Regions from separate parts of the Serratia sp. NPDC078593 genome, predicted to be linked through region 2. Evidence: riboswitches for the same ligand, from Rfam matches in the RefSeq annotation. Region 2 holds a riboswitch; each other region holds the start of a gene.
The links. Region 2 has a riboswitch for thiamine pyrophosphate ahead of thiC (phosphomethylpyrimidine synthase ThiC). Riboswitches for the same ligand answer to the same signal wherever they lie in the genome.

Region 1: it holds a riboswitch for thiamine pyrophosphate, as region 2 does, so the genes downstream of both, thiB (thiamine ABC transporter substrate binding subunit) here and thiC (phosphomethylpyrimidine synthase ThiC) in region 2, are expected to answer to the same signal.
Region 3: it holds a riboswitch for thiamine pyrophosphate, as region 2 does, so the genes downstream of both, thiM (hydroxyethylthiazole kinase) here and thiC (phosphomethylpyrimidine synthase ThiC) in region 2, are expected to answer to the same signal.

The regions. Positions count from the first base shown of each region.
Region 1 covers NZ_JBNNGK010000001.1:120,335-124,939, reverse strand. Annotated here, with positions in the region: gene thiP (thiamine/thiamine pyrophosphate ABC transporter permease ThiP) at 1-492, opposite strand, end outside; gene thiB (thiamine ABC transporter substrate binding subunit) at 468-1,454, opposite strand; TPP riboswitch at 1,499-1,651, opposite strand; gene sgrR (HTH-type transcriptional regulator SgrR) at 1,689-3,350, opposite strand; gene sgrT (glucose uptake inhibitor SgrT) at 3,438-3,611, shown strand; gene ACQKDS_RS00540 (sugar efflux transporter) at 3,949-4,605, shown strand, end outside.
Region 2 covers NZ_JBNNGK010000026.1:5,156-9,760, reverse strand. Annotated here, with positions in the region: gene thiC (phosphomethylpyrimidine synthase ThiC) at 1-964, opposite strand, end outside; TPP riboswitch at 1,080-1,204, opposite strand; gene rsd (sigma D regulator) at 1,244-1,750, opposite strand; gene nudC (NAD(+) diphosphatase) at 1,850-2,617, shown strand; gene hemE (uroporphyrinogen decarboxylase) at 2,776-3,840, shown strand; gene nfi (deoxyribonuclease V) at 3,862-4,548, shown strand.
Region 3 covers NZ_JBNNGK010000006.1:71,335-75,939, forward strand. Annotated here, with positions in the region: gene thiD (bifunctional hydroxymethylpyrimidine kinase/phosphomethylpyrimidine kinase) at 103-903, opposite strand; gene thiM (hydroxyethylthiazole kinase) at 900-1,694, opposite strand; TPP riboswitch at 1,730-1,821, opposite strand; gene ACQKDS_RS09010 (hypothetical protein) at 2,386-2,649, shown strand; gene ACQKDS_RS09015 (hypothetical protein) at 2,709-2,891, shown strand; gene ACQKDS_RS09020 (hypothetical protein) at 2,957-3,187, shown strand; gene ACQKDS_RS09025 (HlyD family secretion protein) at 3,347-4,605, shown strand, end outside.

The DNA.
Region 1 (4,605 bases), on a different contig from region 2:
GTTTTCCAGCGCTTGTAACAGCAGACGGGTGGCTAACGGCAGGTTGAAAAACAGATGTGCCAGCAGAATACCTTGCAGCCCGTACGGCGAAAAATGATATTCCACGCTCAACCAGCCGCACAGGGTTGCTAACCATCCCTGACGGCCATAAACGGTGAGCAGCCCAAACACCGCAACCAACACTGGCAATACCAGTGTCATGGCGCACAGCCGAAGTAGCAGCGTGCGGCCAAGAAAACGGCGGCGATACAGCGCGCGCGCCAACGCAATGGCGGGCAACACCGAGATCAATGCGGACAGCAGAGCCTGCCAGAAGGTGAAGCGCACCACGTGCCACAAATAACTATCCTGCCAAATAGCACGCCAGTCGCTTTGCGGCGCATGACGCCACAGCGAGCCGAAGGCCAGCAAGGCGACCAGCAAAATAACGCTGGCGGCCACTAGCCCGGGCCATAGCCAACGTGGGATCACTGGCTGACGGCGGTTTGCCATGCGCGTATCCAGTTGCTGCGTTGTTTCGCGACCTCTTCCGCGCTGTATTGCAATGCGGTTTGTGGCACGGTCATGCGTTCAAAACCGGACGGCAGAGACGTGTTGATCACCGGGTACATCCAGTTGCCCGTTGGAAGGGTATTCTGGAACGCGGGGGTCACAATAAATTGCATGAAGCGTTCCGCTAATTGAGGGTGCTTACTGGCTTTTAGCTTACCGGCTACTTCAACTTGCAAATAGTGACCTTCGCTAAAATTGGCCGCTGCGTAGGTGTCCTTTTTCTCTTCGATCAGATGATAGGCCGGGGATGTGGTGTAGCTCAGTACCAAATCGCCTTCGCCTTTCAGGAATAAACCGTAGGCCTCGCTCCAGCCTTTGGTAACGGTAACGGTTTTTTTCGCCAATTGCTGCCACGCAAGCGGTGCCTGATCGCCATAGACTTTCTGTATCCAAAGCAGCAGTCCCAACCCCGGCGTGCTGGTGCGCGGATCCTGATAGATCACTTTCCAAGGGTGTGGGCTACTGATCAGCTCTTTGAGGCTTTTGGGCGGATGCTTCAGCGTCTGTTTGTTGTAAACGAAGGCGAAATAGCCGTAATCATAGGGGACGAAGGTTTTGTTCTGCCAACCGCCGGGCAGCGTGAGTTTACTGTTATCAATATCGCTAGGTGCAAACAGATCGGTCTGCTGAGCGGCGTGCAACAGGTTATTGTCTAATCCCAGCACCACGTCTGCCTTGCTGTTTTTGCCTTCCATACGTAGCCGATTGAGCAATGACACGCCATCTTCCAGTGCGACAAACTTCAGTTCACAGTCGCACTCTGCTTCGAAGGCTTTTTTGATGGCAGAGCCCGGGCCCCATTCGGCGGCGAACGAATCGTAGGTGTAAACCGTCAGGGTTTCTTTTGCCAATGCGGGTGCTGCGAGCAGCAAAAAGAGGCAGGGCAGGTATTTTTTGATCACTTTGCACTCCTGTAATAATAGGGGCAAGGTCTCTGAGGGCAGCTGCGGCTGCCATGCTCAAATCCCTCCGCCGGTATTGACCGGATCAGGTTCGACGGGTTTATCCCCTTTATCAATGGCGTGGTTGCCGTGTGGCCGCAACGCCGTTGTGTGGGTATATCTCAGCAAAAATTGTTTCTGCACCCCGTTGAGACGGCGCTATTGTAAAGAGTAAGTTGCATCGGTGAAAGACGATTATGCTTCCGGTGGCGCAAACCAGGCCGATTTAAAATCAAACCAGCCAAGCGTATTCATGCGAACGCCGCGCATACTGCGCTGGCCGTGCAGTTTCAGCCAGTGGTGGAACAACGGATGCAAATGATGCTGATTCACTAATCGCTGACAGAACTCAGCCAACGGCAAGCGGTTATCTCGCCACATTGTGGCATCCTGGCTGAGATCTTCACTCATGCAGTGTTGCATCAATGGCAGTTCGTACAGCGTTGCGAATAGCGAAAATTCCAACGGTAAATAGAAGTTAGCGCTGCCCAGCCACAGATCGCTGTGCGCATCGCCTTGGTGCCATTGTTGATAATCGATAATTTGCACATTCAACTTGATGCCGTGCGCCGCTAACAAGGGTTCAATGGCTCCGCTGATGGCGTAAAACTCGGAATGCTCGCCGTAATAGGTCAACGTCAGTTCGGTTAATCCTTGCGGTTTGGGTTGCTGCCCCAGTTCACAGTTGTGATGCCAGCGCGGTAAAATGCCATAGGCGGGTGACCAATAACGTTGGTATACCGGATCCGCGTGGCTCAGTAACGCAATAGGGTTGATCAGTTCGCATAGCCAACGGCGGATCGCCGGATCGCGACACTGCGCTGAGCGCTGATCGAACAGTAAGAAATAACACCCTTCTTCCAACCGACTTTCCAGCTCGTTGTTAACGGTGTCGTCAGCCTGTAACTGTACGCCGGAGTGCACCAACTCCTCCGTTACCTCAGGCAGTACCCAGATATTGACCTCGTCAATCAGTGCGCGAAAGCCAAAATAATCATCAAAAGCGTGAATTTTCATCTGGTTTTGATGGTTACGTACTACGCGGTAGGGACCAGTGCCAATCGGGTGACGGGCGAAATCCGGCAGATTGTGCCATTCGCGCGGCAAAATCATCGCATGTACGCTGCCCAGCAGCCAAGGCAACCAGTAGTCAGGGGTATGTAAGTGAACATCGATAACATTGGTCGTTGGTGACGTGACGCGATCGAGATGTGAAAACAGTGGCTGAGGGATTAACCTTGCGAGTGATAAGATCACGTCCTCCATCTCCAACTCACGGCCATGATGAAAATGAATCACTGGCCGCAGATAAAAGCGCCAATGTAGCGGGGTTAAGGCTTGCCAGTGGTGAGACAGATCGGCTTCGAGTTCCCCATTTTCCTCATTTATTCGCGTCAATCCGCTGAAAATCTGCCGCGCTAGGTGCGTTTCTGAGCGGCGCAGCGCCGATCCGGGTAAGAGGTTATAGAGTTGGCGGTAGTACAACACGCGTAAGATGTGCTTACCTTGGCGGAAACTGCGGCCAAGTTGCGACAACAGCATCTGGCGTACCACACTTTTATCGCCGACTAATTGCACCAACTGATCGATATGATCCTGTTCGAGTAACGCCTCTGCACGTTGTTGCTGTAGAGCCAGACCGGTGTAATTGAAGATGAGCTGCGAGCGCTTGCCGCGCCCGACTTCCGCCTGCCAAGTGAGCCAACCTTCTCGCTGCATGGCACCCAGCAACGAGCGGACGTGGCGGCGTGAACAACTGAGTACCTCGGCCAGTTCTTGCAGCGTGGTTTCGGTGGTCTCGCCGTGGCAGCGTTGCCACAGGCGGATGAACTGTTGTTGCAGGCGTGAAGTTGACATAAAAGAGGAACGCTCCGCGATGAACTCGTCAATTTATCTTTCCCTATATTACGCCGATACTTTTATCCATTGAAAGGGGGACGGCTTATGAAGATTTTATTGTCGAAGCAGTTTTATCAGCGTTATTTCGCCGCGATTAACCGCCAACATGCCGACTGGTTGACGTTGATACCGCCGCAGGCACGCATGGAGATGCTGGCTCATTTAACCCAGTGGGATACGCCGACGCTGACGGATGAACAATATCGTGAACGCCTCTAAGTAGCAGAGGTTGGCACTTGAAATAATTTGAGCTGCGCTGTGAGGCTGGCTACGGTGCAGCGTGAAGGATAATGAATAGACCCTTCATACTTCACGTTGCTTGGGTGTTGGCTGCCTTCCTTCACCCTGGTCACATAGTTGGCTATGCTCCCAGGGACTCATTCAGTTGCCGCCTACAAGCAACTCGAATTATCTTGGGTATAACCGGTTTCTGAGTAATGGTGCTCTTCACCAGCCAGTGGGGTAACCCACTGGTTTTTTTATCGTCTCTCGTGGCTTTATTCTCGGCATGTCCTTCTGTAGCATAACCTTTTTACCTCTGATCAGGGATGCGGGTATGAATGTTAAACGTGGGTGGCTGCACCGTTTTAATCCTGTTTTTGCTGCTTTCCTGATTGTCGCTTTTCTTTCCGGTATTGCGGGAGCCTTACAAGCGCCAACGTTGAGCCTGTTTTTGACGACGGAGGTTAACGTTCGGCCACTGTGGGTCGGGCTGTTTTATACCGTTAACGCCGTTGCTGGCATTATCGTTAGCTTTTTGCTGGCAAAACGTTCAGATACGCGGGGCGATCGCCGTAAACTGATTTTGCTCTGCTGCCTGATGGCGGTTGGTAACTGTACGCTGTTTGCCTTTAATCGGGATTATTTGACGCTGATTACCGCCGGGGTGCTGCTGGCGGCGATCGCCAATACTGCGATGCCGCAAATTTTTGCCTTGGCGCGTGAATATGCCGATAGTTCGGCACGTGAAGTGGTGATGTTCAGTTCGGTAATGCGTGCTCAGCTATCATTGGCTTGGGTCATTGGGCCACCGTTGTCATTTACTTTGGCGCTGAACTACGGCTTTACCGTGATGTTCTTGATTGCCGCAGGCATTTTTGTCCTCAGCGGGTTGTTGGTATGGTTTTGTTTGCCGTCAGTACCGCGCGAAGCGCAAACTGGCAGCCTGAACGTATCCCCGATCGCACCGCCTAGCGCCTGGCGCAACCGAGAT
Region 2 (4,605 bases):
GCAGGGTGTCGCGGAACATTTCCCAAGTCAGATTTTCCGCTACGCCGTTAACCTTCTCCAACGCTTGATAGATCGGCACGGTGCCGATGGGGACTGGGCTATTACGTAGGATCCATTCCCGTGTTTCATGGATATAGCGCCCGGTGGAAAGATCCATCACGGTATCTGCTCCCCAGCGCGTCGACCACACCAGCTTTTCGACTTCTTCTTCAATGGACGAGGTTACCGCCGAATTGCCGATGTTGGCGTTAACTTTGACCAAAAAATTACGGCCGATAATCATCGGTTCGGATTCGGGGTGATTAATATTAGCGGGAATAATGGCACGACCTGCGGCCACTTCTTGACGGACGAAGTCTGGCGTGATGTTGTCTGGCAAATTGGCGCCCCAGCTTTGACCAGGATGCTGTTGGCGTAGCACCTCGCCACGTATGCGTTCACGGCCCATATTTTCGCGCAGGGCAATAAACTCCATTTCAGGCGTGATAACGCCCGCACGTGCGTAGTGCAACTGGGTGACGCAGCGACCCGGCAGCGCCTTACGTGGCTGCGGTAAGTGCTCGAAGCGGAGGTGATCCAACCCTTCGTCAGCTAAACGCTGCTGGGTAAAGCCGGAGCTTACCCCGCGCAGTGTTTCGGTATCATTGCGTTCGCTAATCCAGCCCGCTCGCAATTTATGCAGACCGCGATGGACGTCGAGTGAGGCTTGCGGATCGCCGTAGGGCCCGGCGGTGTCATAAACTGGAATCGCTTCGTTTTGTTCGTATTGAGGATGGTCTTTGCTGCCGCCGATGAGTGTCGGACTGAGCTGAATCTCGCGCATGGGCACCCGTAAGTCTGGGCGCGAACCTTCAAGATAAATTCTACGCGAATTGGGGAAGGCAACGCCTTGCAGGTTATCGATAAACTGTTGGGCTTGTTCACGCTGTTCTTTGCGAGGACGGGTTTTGTTCACATTAGACATAGCAAATTCCTACCAGTGTGGTGATGAGTGGAAAATTGCTTGTCTGGAGTTCGGAGGGAGTAACGATGTTAGCCGATCGGCAGAGGGATTTCTAAGGTTGGAAATCTACCGGTGGCGATTGATTACTCTTGTTCCCTTCGCGGGTCTTAACCCGATCAGGTTCCGCGGATCCCGAATTAACGGTCTCAGCCTGGTCGACTTTGATAAAAAGCGCGACGCTAGGCACTCCGACAAGAGCCCTCAGTATAAAAGGGCGTTGTTATTAGCTGCAAGGGAAAACTATTGGGTTGCGTTGTCCGGTGCCGTTTCTTGGTGATTCTGCTCCCAGCTTTCTGCAGCCAATAGAATGAGTCGATCTTCCAGTGCAAACCGGGCGGCCAGTACTTCACCGATCTCTGAGAGCGAGTGATGGAATGCTAAGCATAGATCTTGGTCGATCTCCGTATCGGCGTAACGATCGTGGAACGCCATCACCTGCTCGGTATTGATCCATAATTTGGGATAAATCTGCGTAGCCAGCGCCATTTTTGGGCTGCCCACACCTTCCACTCGTTTGATAATTCTGTCATAGATATGAAAATGCCCTGCGGAGAGATAATCCACCAAATTATGGCAAAAGTTCTCCAGCGCTTTTTCATTCAACGGCGTATGCTTTTCTTTGTTCGGTTTGATCCCTACGAGAGTGCAGTAAGCGACCAGTAATTGTTTGCGCGCTTCAAGCCATTGATCAACTAATTCATTACTACCACCAACGCGCTGAGTCAGGCTTTCCAAACGGTTGAGCATGATTGACTCCGTAAGTAAGAAAAAGTAACGGTAAGTTATAAAATTGTAACAAAATCGATTTCTAGAGTGCCAGTGAAGTGGAGGTTGTGCAACAACGATATGGAACTTGTATTAACGGGTAATGAGAATGGCTGGTGGATAGTCAGTCATGACAGCAAACTGTGGTTACCAAACGGTGAATTGCCGTTAGGGTCTGCCGACAAGATGGGCTTACGCGGCTGCCGCGCGAGCCAGATCGGTGAATGGGGGGGCGAGGCCGTGTGGCTGGTGCGTCAGTCAATGCCGAAAGACATGGGCTCAGTACGGCAATTGCTCAATCTCGATCGCGCTTTATTTCAGCTCGCCGGGCGTGGCGTGCAACTGGCTAATTTCTACCGTTCACATAAATTTTGTGGCTACTGCGGCCATGAAATGCACCTGAGCCGCAGCGAAAGTGCCAGCCTGTGTGGAAACTGTCGTGAGCGTTACTATCCGCAAATTGCCCCCTGTGTGATTGTTGCGATTCGCCGTGATGATGAAATTCTGCTGGCGCAACATGTTCGCCATCGTGGCGGTGTTCATACCGTGTTAGCCGGTTTTGTTGAAGTGGGGGAAACGTTGGAGCAGGCAGTTGCGCGGGAAGTGATGGAAGAAAGTCAGCTACAGATAAGAAATTTGCGTTATGTAACCTCACAACCGTGGCCGTTTCCGCACTCCTTAATGATGGCGTTTATGGCCGATTATCACAGTGGTGAGCTGTGCCCGGATCCGAAAGAATTACTGCATGCGGGGTGGTATCGCTATGACCGATTACCGTTGTTGCCGCCTCCAGGCACCGTGGCTCGGCGTCTGATCGAGGACACTGTGATTTTATGCCGCGAGGCCTAACTTGGATTTCTATGATGCTTGATGCTGCGTGGGTGCGTCTTATCGGCTCGTTGGCCTATGCTTGAGGCACGCCCCGTTGGAGACGCGCCGGCCACCTTGATGCATCTTCAATTATTTTGGGTATACAATAGCGGCAGATGATTAAGGGAGCCCGATAAATGAATGAGTTGAAGAACGATCGATACCTGCGTGCGCTGATGCGTCAGCCGGTGGATGTTACCCCCGTATGGATGATGCGCCAGGCCGGTCGTTATTTACCGGAGTATAAGGCAACGCGTGCTCAGGCCGGTGATTTTATGTCGCTGTGCAAAAATGCCGAGCTAGCCTGTGAAGTGACGTTGCAGCCATTGCGACGTTATGCTTTGGATGCTGCCATTCTTTTCTCCGACATTCTGACGATTCCCGATGCAATGGGATTGGGGCTTTACTTTGAAACCGGCGAAGGTCCGCGTTTCTCCTCGCCGATCGCCTGCCGTGCCGACGTAGAAAAACTCCCGTTGTTCGATCCGGAAGTGGAGTTAGGCTACGTGATGAATGCGGTACGTACTATTCGCCGCGAACTGAAAGGCCAGGTGCCGCTGATTGGTTTTTCCGGCAGTCCGTGGACGTTGGCGACTTACATGGTTGAAGGCGGTAGCAGCAAGGCGTTCACTAAACTGAAAAAGATGATGTATGCCGAGCCGCAAACGCTGCATTTGCTATTGGATAAGTTGGCAGACAGCGTCATTCTGTATCTTAATGCGCAGATCAAGGCCGGGGCTCAGTCGGTGATGATATTTGATACCTGGGGAGGCGTGCTGACGGGGCGTGATTACCGCGAGTTTTCACTTAACTATATGCATAAAATCGTCGATGGGCTGCTGCGTGAAAACGACGGCCGCCGGGTGCCGGTCACGTTGTTTACCAAAGGTGGCGGCCAATGGCTGGAGGCGATGGCAGCGACGGGATGTGATGCACTTGGTCTGGATTGGACGACCGATATGGCTGATGCACGCCGTCGCGTTGGTGACAAAGTTGCGCTGCAAGGCAATATGGATCCTTCAATGCTTTATGCTTCTCCACAACGTATTGAGCAGGAAGTGGAAACGATTCTGGCCGGGTTTGGTCACGGTGAAGGCCATGTCTTTAATCTGGGCCACGGCATCCATCAAGACGTTCCGCCAGAAAATGCCGGTGCCTTTGTTGCCGCCGTACATGCGCAATCGGCTAAATATCATCGCTAAACACATGGATAAGGAGACGTGGTGATCGATACTCAGGGTTTACGTGTTGAGCAACAGCAGCGCGCTTCAGACGTTATCCGCCACGATGATCTCCTTATTGACCCGCCCGCCTTTATCGCTGGTTGTGACGTTGGTTTCGAGCAGGAGGGTGCAGTGACGCGCGCAGCTATCGCGATTCTGCGCTACCCTTCGCTGGAATTGGTGGAATATCAAATTGCTCGTGTGCCAACCATCATGCCTTATATTCCAGGTTTTTTATCATTCCGCGAATATCCGGCGCTGCTGGCGGCGTGGCAGCAATTGCGCCAAAAACCCGATCTGATCTTGGTTGACGGTCATGGCATTTCGCATCCTCGTCGTTTAGGTATTGCCAGCCACTTTGGCCTGTTGGTGGATGTTCCCACCATTGGCGTGGCGAAAAAGCGCCTGTGCGGCAAGTTTGAGCCGCTCGACGAAGCGAATGGAGCGCAAACGCCCTTGTTTGATAAGGGAGAACAGCTTGGATGGGTATGGCGTAGCAAAGCGCGCTGTAATCCGCTGTTTATCGCCACCGGCCACCGCGTTAGCACCGACAGCGCATTAGCGTGGGTAAAACGCTGCATGGCGGGCTACCGTTTGCCAGAACCGACGCGTTGGGCTGATGCTATCGCCTCGCGGCGTCCGGCTTTTCAACGTTGGCTGGTCACGCATCCAGAAATGTCACGATGACGGTTTTTCCGTCCAAGATACCTCAGGAGCGTTCACAGCGATGCCGCTTGAAGTATG
Region 3 (4,605 bases), on a different contig from region 2:
GTTGTCGTCAAGCAAACCGATTTGATTCGCAATGTATCGCTGCGGTTCCCAGCATGATGGTTGCCGTAAGCTGCCATTATGTTGTCAGCCTTTACAGGAGTCTCACCACCACGCGTGGAAATGATGTACCGGCCCAATCCCTTGGCCCACTTCCAGGCTCTCCGCCTGCTGTAACGCGCGTTGCAAGTAGTCTTTGGCCGCCGCCAGCGTATCCGCCCAATTATCATGGCGTGGGCGCAAGGCGGCTAACGCCGCCGACAGCGTGCAACCGGTGCCATGCGTATGCCGCGTCGCAACACGGGGCGCAGTGAAACGCAGCTCGAACTCAGCCGTGAATAACCAATCAGGACTTTCACTCTCGCTCAAGTGCCCTCCTTTCATTAATACCGCCTGACAGCCCATCGCCAATAATGCACGGCCTTGCTCGCGCATCTGTAGCTCATTTTTCGCCTCTGGGCAGGCCAACAGAGCCGCGGCTTCCGGCAGGTTTGGCGTAATCAGCGACACCCGCGGCAAGAGTTCGCAACGAATCGATTCGACGGCGTCTGGCGCCAGCAACGGATCGCCGCTTTTAGCTAACATCACCGTATCTAGCACCACAAACGGCGGTTGATAATAGTGCAGACGCTCCGCCACCGCGCGTACGATGTCTGCGTTTGCCAGCATACCGATTTTGGCACTATCAATACGTACATCGCTCAAGACAGAATCTAACTGTGCAGCCACAAACGCCGGTTCAATATGATAAACCGATTGCACACCGCACGTATTTTGCGCCACTAACGCGGTGATCACACTGGTACCATAAGCCCCCAACGCCGAAAATGTCTTGAGGTCGGCTTGAATACCGGCACCACCGCTCGGATCGGTGCCCGCAATGGTTAACGCATTGATTCTTTTCATTGCAGCGCCCCTGCTTTCAACTGGTACAACGCATCAAGAAACACCGGAATAAAACTACCAGGACCTTCAGCCTGCTGACTCGCGCGTTCACCGCATAACGACATTACGCGACACGCAGTAGCCACGTGCCCCATTCGCTCACCCGGCAGGCAACTAAATGCGGCTACCACCGCCGACAACGCACACCCTGTACCGACAACGCGAGTCATCAGACGATCGCCTCCGGGGATCGCCCAACTGCGTTTGCCGTCGGTCACATAATCCACCGAACCGGTCACCGCAACTACGGCACCACTGGTTTGTGCCAATTGATATGCAGCAGGCAACGCGATCCGTGAGTCGGTAGTGCTATCGACACCGCGCCCACCACCTTGTAATCCACTCAATGCCATAATTTCAGACGCATTGCCACGGATTGCAGCTGGCCGCAACATCAATATACGCCTCGCAAAATCAGTACGGTAAGTCAACCCATCCACGGCAACCGGATCCAATACCCACGGTTTATTACTCTGATTAGCAGCTTCAATCGCCGCCAACATGGATTCAGCACGCGAGGCGGTTAACGTACCGATATTCACTAATAGACCATCGGCGATACGGCTAAATTGCGCGGCTTCGCTCGGTTCAGTCACCATAGCCGGTGACGCGCCTAACGCCAGCAAGACGTTAGCTGTCAAAGCCTGAACCACGTCGTTCGTCAAGCAATGAATCAATGGAGAATGGTGTTTGAATAGGTTGAAGCTGGCCGCAGCACAAGCGCTGGGTAAAATATCAGGTCGAGCGATCATAATCCTCCCAACCGGCGTTTAAGAAGGCAGATACCGGTTGGGTATCGAGACTTCCCTACGCTGGCATAATCCAGATCAGGTAATACGGGTAAAATCTCAGCCCTATCGGGCACCCCGAGTCTTTTGAATATGATAGATTTATCGTATTGCTAGCTACAATCATATATCACAAAAGGGGCTAATAGCCACATCCACTTTCTTCGGTTAAATTATCCCCACATAGATAATTAGGAAAATATTACCTTACCAAATAGCGCTATCACTCTTATTATTTATTACACACAATCGCCAACCTATACAGATAAGATTATCACATCATGCAAAAATATAAATTATTTTGATAATTAATGTTGATATTCACCCATGAAAAATAAAAAAAAGCCTTATTATGCCGTGTATTAATACGTAATAATTACTGTAAACTCATCACACCTTGATAAAAATAAAGTATTTTTGGGACTTTTATTAAATAACTTCGGTGATAAGTTGAGAATTATCCTTAAATTCCCATTTGAATTGCACAACCTATTTATAATCCATCAACAATGAGTGTAATATTCACCGGCAGTTAAGTGTTTATCCTAAGTTGTAGTGACTATCTCCTGTAGAAATCGTCCATGAGTTGTAAAATTCAATTCATGGATTATCGTCATGTAATGACACACATCTATCAGTAAAAAATGGAGTATTTATGAGAGAGTTATCTAAAGTAGAAATGCAAGAAGTTTCAGGTGCTGGCTTGATCGGTGATATCTTCGGTACACTGGGTAAAGTGACCGATCTTGCTGTCAATACCGTTGCTGGTATGATTGGCAATATTGCTGGTAACATTGGTAACAGCATTGGCTCTATCATTGGTATGGGTATGGGTTTCTTCGATAACATCGGTAAAATCTTCAATAATGCATTTAAACCAGCTGCCCCAGCTAATCCAGTTACTCCGCCAAAAGAATAAGTTATTTCACTATCTGTTGTCTATTTAGACTTATAGATATAATTAATAAGGATATTAATATGAAAAAGATTGAAAAAAATGTCGCTATGCAAGTATTGGGTGGCGCAATGGGCTGTGAAGTTAGCCACAATCTGAGCATTGTTGAAGGCAAAGAAGTTTGTTATGTAACGGTTGGTTGCGTTGATAAATTCGGCGTCGTGACCTCAAAAAGCAAACCTGTAGAACGTACTGAGTGCAAATAATCTTATTATAATAAGATAGCACCAAAGCATTCACTTCATAAATAAAATTTCAGTAAGGAATAGCTATGAGAGAATTATCTAAAGTAGAAATGCACGAAGTTTCTGGCGCTGGTTTCCTGAGCGATATGTTTGGCTCACTGAGCGGTGGCTTGTTTGGTGGTATCGGTAAAGACATGAACAATGCTGGTAATACTATCATCGGTAGCATCACTAATGGCTTTATTAGCGGTGCTAAAGTATTCACCGACTTCGTATTCAATGTAGTTAAAGGTTTCAACGAAGGTCGTTACCTTTAATTGATGTTACATTGAAGCCAGTTTGACGTTATCTCTGCTGGTATTTAATCATCCATTTTTTGTAATCATCTCGATTAGAGGTGGATGAGAACATTATTATAAGAGCAAATCCGAGCTGATACTGGATTTGCTCTTATCTATATAAATAATAAGCATTCTATGGAAAGAAAAGGTATTTATCGTCGGGAATTCATTGAAAACCAAAAACAGAAATGGAAAGGAAAGGTTTTATTAAAAAATGGTGCTCCTGCATGGATGGTTGCATTTTTATCCAGCCTATTCGTAATAACATTATTCCTTTTGGTTTACTATTTAGAATACACCCGAAGAATTGACGTTAGCGGAGAAATAATAACCTACCCGCACTCCATCAATATTTACTCCCCCATGCAAGGTTATGTCAAAAAAGCGTATGTTGCATTGGGTGATAAAGTTAATAAAGGTGATCCACTTTATGAGGTCAGCGTAGCTAGAATGACGCTGTCTGGTAATGTCAATGCAGAAAGAAAAGAGGCGTTAGACAAGCAGATTGCCAATATTGACTCAATTATCACTAAATTAAAAAAATCTAAAAAAATCACGATACTCAACTTGCAAAGCCAACTAGAACAATATGTCGAATCACACGAAGAGACAAAGAAACTTGTGGCCAGTGCACGTGAGGGCGTGAAGAACATGCGTGCAGGCATGGCCAGTTATGAGGAATATCGCAAGAAAGGTCTGATCACCAAAGATCAGCTAAATAACCAGCGATTCCTATTCTATCAACAGCAGAATGGGTACCAAGGCCTGAATAGCCAAAGTATTCAGGAAGGTTTGCAAATTTCAAAGTTGCAAAGCGAAATCCTGACTCAATCTTCTGAGTATGAAAATAAAATAGCAGAGTATGAATATCAACTGCATGATTTAAAAAGAAAAATAATAGAATATGATGCCGATGATACGACAATTGTCAGCGCACAAATAACGGGGCTGGTTGAATCACTGAGCGTAACGCCAGGCCAAATGGTCAACGTTGGTAGCAGCTTGGCACAAATCAGGCCAACAACCGATGTCAAATACTACTTGGTGATTTGGGTTCCAAACAACAGTTTGCCTTATATTAAACAGGGTGACAGCATCAATATTCGTTATGATGCATTTCCATCAGAGAAATTTGGTCAATTCCCTGGTAAAATTGAATCAATTTCCAGTATTCCTGTATCAAACCAAGAAATATCAGAATACAACATCCCTGCATTAAATAATAATGGGATGGTCAAAGATAACTATTATAAAGTTTTAGTAGCAGTAAAAAACACGGAGTTCAGTGATAAAGGAAAAGAAATGCATTTATCAAGCGGATTAAAAGCAAATGCCATCGTGTTCCTTGAAGAGCGCCCCTTGTATCAATGGATGTTTGTTCCGTTTTATGGAAT